DNA from 3 places in the Pectobacterium wasabiae CFBP 3304 genome. Region 3 is predicted to be linked to each of the others. Evidence: predicted binding sites of a transcription regulator. Region 3 holds the regulator's gene; each other region holds the start of a gene.

What was found. The regulator ArgR, encoded in region 3, controls arginine synthesis, uptake and breakdown. The targets are predictions, from matches to a motif close to ANTGAATAAAAATACANT.
Region 1: the regulator ArgR is predicted to act here: its motif matches at 1,022-1,039, upstream of argF (ornithine carbamoyltransferase).
Region 2: the regulator ArgR is predicted to act here: its motif matches at 668-685, upstream of argA (amino-acid N-acetyltransferase).

Annotation. Positions count from the first base shown of each region.
Region 1 covers NZ_CP015750.1:2,232,011-2,234,285, reverse strand. Annotated here, with positions in the region: gene A7983_RS10135 (GNAT family N-acetyltransferase) at 1-337, shown strand, start outside; gene rraB (ribonuclease E inhibitor RraB) at 488-910, opposite strand; gene argF (ornithine carbamoyltransferase) at 1,216-2,223, shown strand.
Region 2 covers NZ_CP015750.1:3,030,858-3,033,132, reverse strand. Annotated here, with positions in the region: gene amiC (N-acetylmuramoyl-L-alanine amidase AmiC) at 1-440, opposite strand, end outside; gene argA (amino-acid N-acetyltransferase) at 718-2,043, shown strand; gene A7983_RS13745 (L-talarate/galactarate dehydratase) at 2,108-2,275, opposite strand, start outside.
Region 3 covers NZ_CP015750.1:2,517,930-2,520,204, reverse strand. Annotated here, with positions in the region: gene mdh (malate dehydrogenase) at 1-361, opposite strand, end outside; gene argR (transcriptional regulator ArgR) at 831-1,301, shown strand; gene tsaD (tRNA (adenosine(37)-N6)-threonylcarbamoyltransferase complex transferase subunit TsaD) at 1,371-2,275, opposite strand, start outside.

The DNA.
Region 1 (2,275 bases), 290 kb from region 3:
CCAGCCGAAAAGCGCCTATTGGGTTATTGAATATGAAGGCCGCGTGGTTGGCGGGGGTGGGGTTGCGCCGCTGGTTGCGGGTGAAGAAGATGTCTGTGAATTACAGAAAATGTATTTCTTACCCGTTGTGCGGGGCAAAGGTCTGGCACGTCAGTTAGCAATACAAGCGCTTGATTTTGCTCGTCAGCATGGCTTTCGCCGCTGTTATCTGGAAACGACGGGTCACTTGACCAGCGCAATTCGGCTATATGCCTCGCTGGGCTTCGATGCGATTCCCCATTCAATGGGCAACACGGGCCACACCGATTGTGAAGTGACGATGCTGAAAGTGCTGTAGACAGCCATACCGATTGTTGCAGGATCGAGATTCCGAGGGAAATACGGTATCCGCATTTAAGCGATCGACATAACGATCGCGTAAAAACCAAATAAAAACGCCGCAGGGTATTCCCGCGGCATTCTGTGAGGCAGGGTTGAAGCTCAATGGTTAATGGCGCTTACCGTCATCATCTTCGTCATAAAAATCTTCATCATCCCCTTCTTCGCCTTCACCATCCGGATCTTCGAAGTAAGTACCCCACCCGTCGTAATTCACACCGTGGCGTTCTGCCAGCGCCAGTAGCTGTTCTACCTGCGCGTCGATCAGTTCCGCATTCAGCGCGACTTCACTGATCGCATCACAGCACATCAGCAACACGCCATCTTCCACTTCCAGTTCTTCCGCATCCGTCACTTCATAGCCCAGCTTGAAGGCTTCTACAGCAACTTTCTCCAACACTTCAAACTTCTCAGCAGAGAAATGGTGTTCAATGGTATAGAGCGCGTCAGGATCGCTGCCATCATCCAGCAGTTCTTCAATGATCAGGCGTGTCTCTTCCCGTTGCTCTTCCAGTAATTCGCGATTTGCCATGCCTCAGTCCTCATTAATCGACGTAATATTGCTTATTGTCCCACAGCCCTGCGGCTTGCTCCACCACAAAGTTTGATATCACCACTTGAATTTGAATAATTACACATATAAAGTGAATTTTAATTCAATGAATAGCTTTTAATCCGATAGATATACCCTAGATAATTCGAGTTGCAGGAAGGCGGCAATCGCACGAATCCTCAGGAGCTTACTCAAGTAAGTGACTGGGGTGAGTAAGAGAAGCCAACGCACATGCAGCTTGAAGTATGACGGGGATAGTGTTGAGCCACATGGAGAGATACATCATGCAACCGTTCTATAAGCGTCACTTTTTAAGGTTAATGGATTTTACACCCGCAGAAATTGCCCATCTTTTAGCTTTGTCGACGAAACTGAAGGCCGATAAAAAAAGCGGAACCGAAACTCGCCGCCTGCAAGGTAAAAACATCGCACTCATCTTCGAAAAAGATTCGACTCGTACTCGCTGCTCTTTCGAAGTTGCTGCATACGATCAGGGCGCGCAAGTGACCTATCTCGGCCCAAGCGGTAGCCAAATTGGTCATAAAGAATCCATCAAGGACACCGCCCGCGTTCTGGGAAGAATGTACGACGGCATTCAATATCGCGGCTACGGCCAGCACATTGTTGAAACGCTGGCGCAATATGCAGGTGTTCCAGTGTGGAACGGACTGACAAACGAATTCCACCCCACGCAGTTGTTGGCCGATCTGCTGACAATGCAGGAACATTTGCCGGGTAAAGCGTTGTCAGACATGACGCTCGTCTACGCTGGCGATGCGCGTAACAACATGGGCAACACCATGCTGGAAGCGGCGGCGCTGACCGGGCTGGATTTACGCCTTGTTGCGCCAAAAGCCTGCTGGCCGGATGCCGGTTTGGTGGCTGAGTGTCAAGCAGCAGCAGAGCAAACGGGCGGCAGCATCACGCTGACAGAAGATATCGCCGCAGGCGTCGCGGGCGCAGACTTCATTTATACCGACGTTTGGGTTTCTATGGGTGAACCGAAAGAAACGTGGAAAGAGCGTATCGCGCTGCTAAAACCGTATCAGGTGAACATGGCGATGATCGCCGCAACGGGCAATCCGCAGGTGAAGTTCCTACACTGCCTGCCAGCGTTCCATGATGACCAAACAACCATGGGTCAGCAAATGGCAGAACAGTATGGCCTGCACGGTGGAATGGAAGTCACGGACGAGGTCTTTGAATCCGCGCACAGTACCGTGTTCGATCAGGCGGAAAACCGTATGCACACCATCAAAGCCGTGATGGTCGCTACGCTTGCACAGGATTAAGGTTTAGCCTGCCTTTGATGTGTTTTAAAAACAGATCAGAGGTGGGCAGGCT
Region 2 (2,275 bases), 510 kb from region 3:
GCCGCAGGGTACAAATCCAATACCAGTCGGTGCTTGAATTCAGCCACTGGCCCCAGCGTAAAGACTTTGGTCGTTGCCTGCTGTTTGAGCTCCAGCACCAAACGCACCGTACTTTTATCAAACTGGCCGATGCGAGCTTCTTTAATCAGCGGATCGTTATCCTGCTGAAACTTGCTGGCTATCTCTTTCAGTACGCTGTTCAAGTGAACATTTTCGATATCCACCACGATACGTTCAGGATTACTCAAACTAAACTGTTTATATTTCAGCGGGTGGTTGGATTCTAATGTGACGCGGGTGTAGGCGGAAGATGGCCAGACGCGCACGGCGATGACCTGTGTGGTCGCAGCCAAACCCACACCGCTTACGCTTAATAACCAGGTTGCTGCTGCGCTTTGTAATAGACGCCGCCGAGTCAGATGATGATTCGAATGAGACATGCCACTCCGATCTTATTGCTGTGCGCTACCCTGCATTGTCGTGGTGCCACAGTGCTGGATATGCCATCAAAAAATGAATAAAGGTAAAAATTGTCAAAAACTTTAACGAATCAGCTTAGCTCTGTCATGCAAAAATCATGTGCAGGCCTTATAACAGGCGGATATCATAAATTTGAAGCATTAACCTCACTTTTCTGGTTAATACTTCCTCTTGCGTTTTATGTCATAAAGAATAAAAATACAGAAATTACGAATAAAAATGCAAAGAGGGCTCACAGTGAAGGAACGTAGTACAGAGCTGGTTCAGGGCTTCCGCCATTCAGTTCCCTATATCAATGCCCACCGTGGCAAAACGTTTGTCATCATGTTGGGTGGCGAAGCCATTGAACATGCCAACTTCTCTAGCATCGTAAATGATATCGGGCTGCTACACAGTCTGGGAATCAAGCTGGTGGTGGTTTATGGCGCTCGCCCTCAGATCGATGCCAACCTGACAACGCACCACTACGAGCCTCACTACCATAAAAATACCCGAATCACCGACAGCGCCACGCTGGAGCTGGTCAAACAGGCGGCGGGTATGCTGCAACTGGACATCACCGCTCGTCTGTCGATGAGCCTGAACAACACGCCGCTGCAAGGTGCCCATATTAATGTCGTCAGCGGTAATTTTATTATCGCACAACCGCTTGGCGTTGATGACGGCGTGGACTACTGCCACAGCGGCCGTATTCGTCGCATTGATGAAGAAGCGGTTCATCGCCAGTTGAATAGCGGCGCAATTGTGCTGCTTGGCCCAGTTGCGGTTTCAGTCACCGGCGAAAGTTTCAATTTAACCTCGGAAGAAGTTGCGACCCAGTTAGCGATTAAGCTGAAAGCGGAGAAGATGATCGGCTTCTGCTCCTCTCAGGGCGTCACCAACGAAGAAGGCCGCATCATTTCTGAACTGTTCCCAGACGATGCGCAGCAGCGTATTGATGTACTGGAACAGGCTGGCGATTACCACTCTGGTACGGTCAGATTTCTGCGCGGCGCAGTCAAAGCCTGCCGTAGCGGCGTGCGTCGCAGCCACCTGATCAGCTATCAGGACGACGGTGCCCTGTTGCAGGAACTGTTCTCACGCGATGGAATCGGCACGCAGATCGTGATGGAAAGCGCCGAGCAGGTTCGCCGTGCGACCATCAATGACATCGGCGGTATTCTGGAGTTGATCCGCCCGCTGGAAGAACAAGGCATTCTGGTCAGACGCTCGCGCGAGCAGTTGGAAATGGAGATCGACAAATTTACCGTTGTCGCACGCGACAACCTGACCATCGCCTGCGCCGCGCTTTACCCGTTCCCGGAAGAAAGCATCGGCGAAATGGCCTGCGTCGCGGTTCACCCGGATTACCGCAGCTCATCACGTGGCGATATGCTGTTACAGCGCGTTGCCGCTCAGGCGCGCCAGCAGGGTCTGAAAAAGCTATTCGTGCTGACGACGCACAGCATCCACTGGTTCCAGGAGCGCGGCTTTTTACCCGCCGAGGTGGAGATGTTGCCGAAGAAAAAACAGGCGCTGTACAACTACCAGCGGCGATCAAAGATTCTGGTACTAGACCTCTGAATTATTTCATTCAATAACGCTTCTCGTGGCCGATCGTAACATCGGCCACGACGATTTCCCCTGCCTATGGCTGCTTGCCAAACTCACAGCTCAGCGTCGTCCACTTTCTTGCCTGTTCACTCAGCGTGAACCCTAACCCCAGACGATCGGACACCCACATGCGCCCATCGCGCAACTCTAGTTGCTCGTTGAAAAGCGGATTCAGCCACTCGAAATGTTCCAACCAGGGCTC
Region 3 (2,275 bases):
CTGGGTTAGTGATGATACCGATGCAGGCTTTCGGGCAGGTCACCGCAATTTGCTCAACCAGGTTACGCACAATACCTGCGTTGACGTTGAACAGATCGGAACGATCCATACCAGGTTTACGTGCCACACCGGCAGAAATCAGTACGATATCCGCACCAGCAAGCGCTGGTTTAGCATCTTCACCGCTATAGCCTTTGATCTTCACTGCGGTAGGAATATGGCTCAGATCGACAGCAACACCCGGCGTTACCGGAGCAATATCGTAAAGGGATAGTTCTGAACCTGAAGGAAGCTGGGTTTTGAGGAGGAGTGCGAGTGCCTGACCGATACCACCTGCTGCTCCGAGAACTGCAACTTTCATCCTAAACTCCTTATTATCGTAAAATAAAAAAGTGCCGTGAATTCATTTGGTTATAAACAGAATATAAAAAATAAAGGTAAAATCAGTTTACTTATCTTTCTGCAAATAACATGAGAGATAAAAATACGCTATGTCTCTAATAATAAATCAAAAACAGCCATTCGTTCGAAAGGTAAGTAAAGTTAATAAGCTATTGAGCTATAACGTGGTGTTAATTCACGTGCGTTTAACCAGTGCGCTACATTACACCGATCAACGACGTCCAAACAACATCATTCTGATAACATTTGATTTACTTTTATGTGACGCAGGGCGCATTTTTCGGACTGCCGAGAGACTGAATTTTTTTGAAAACAGCAGCTAGCGCATATCTGGGGAAATAGACTGGAATTATACGCAATTTAATTGCATAAAAATTCACACAACTGCATAATAAGAAGATTAACCATAACAATTAATCCGGTGCAGAATGCGAAATTCGACAAAACAAGAAGACCTCGTTAAAGCGTTCAAAGCGCTGTTAAAGGAAGAGAAGTTCAGTTCCCAAAGTGAAATTGTTCAAGCATTGCAAGACGAAGGGTTTGAAAACATCAACCAATCCAAAGTGTCACGCATGCTAACGAAATTTGGTGCAGTGCGCACACGCAATGCCAAAATGGAGATGGTGTATTGTCTCCCTGCCGAACTCGGTGTCCCGACCACGTCCAGCCCGCTAAAGAATCTGGTGTTGGACGTAGACCACAATGACGCTGTTATCGTAATTCATACCAGCCCAGGTGCCGCGCAGCTCATAGCCCGCCTGCTAGACTCACTAGGAAAATCTGAAGGCATTCTGGGCACCATCGCGGGTGATGACACCATCTTCACCACGCCAGCAAGAGGCTTCAGTGTCAAACAGCTTTACGAAGCAATTTTGGTGTTATTCGAACAAGAGTTGTAATTAGCTCGTCCGCTGCCGCTTTTTGCTACGTGTAGAATCTGCTACACGTAGCGATGATCACTCGAATGCTTACACTGCGGGCAATTCAGCCAATGGCCAGCGTGGTCGAACAGATACACCAAGCGTCTGGCTCGCACCATGAACCAGACGAACGCTGCCCGCGTAGGCAATCATCGCGCCGTTATCCGTGCAGAATTCGGGGCGCGCATAAAATACTTCACCACCGCGTTTTGCCATCACCTCACCTAAACGCTGGCGCAACGTCCGGTTGGCGCTCACGCCCCCTGCCATGACCAGTCGTTTAAAACCTGTTTCATCCAGCGCACGACGACACTTGATAGCCAGCGTATCCACGACAGCGTCTTCAAATGAACGTGCAATGTCGGCGCGCGTTTGATCGTCATTGCCATTACTACGAATCGTATTAGCAGCAAACGTTTTTAGCCCAGAGAAACTGAAATCCAGCCCCGGCCGATCGGTCATCGGGCGTGGAAATGTAAAGCGATGAGGATCACCTGCCTGCGCCATTTTCGACAACATTGGGCCACCTGGATAATCCAAACCCAGTAACTTGGCGGTTTTATCAAATGCTTCACCCGCCGCATCGTCAACCGACTCACCCAGCAAACGGTATTCACCAATGCCCGTCACGCTGATGAGCTGCGTGTGGCCACCAGAAACCAGCAGCGCAACGAAGGGAAACGCTGGCGGATTATCTTCCAGCATTGGTGCCAACAAATGCCCTTCCATGTGGTGCACAGGTATCGCTGGCACCCCCCAGGCAAACGCCAAAGCACGACCGACAGTCGCGCCCACCAATAACGCGCCAACTAAACCAGGCCCAGCGGTATAAGCCACACCATCGATGTCACCTGCCTGTAACCCAGCTTCACACAGCGCAGCCTGAATCAACGGCACCGTTTTACGCACGTGGTCACGTGAGGCAAGCTCAGGCACTACGCCACCGTAGTCAG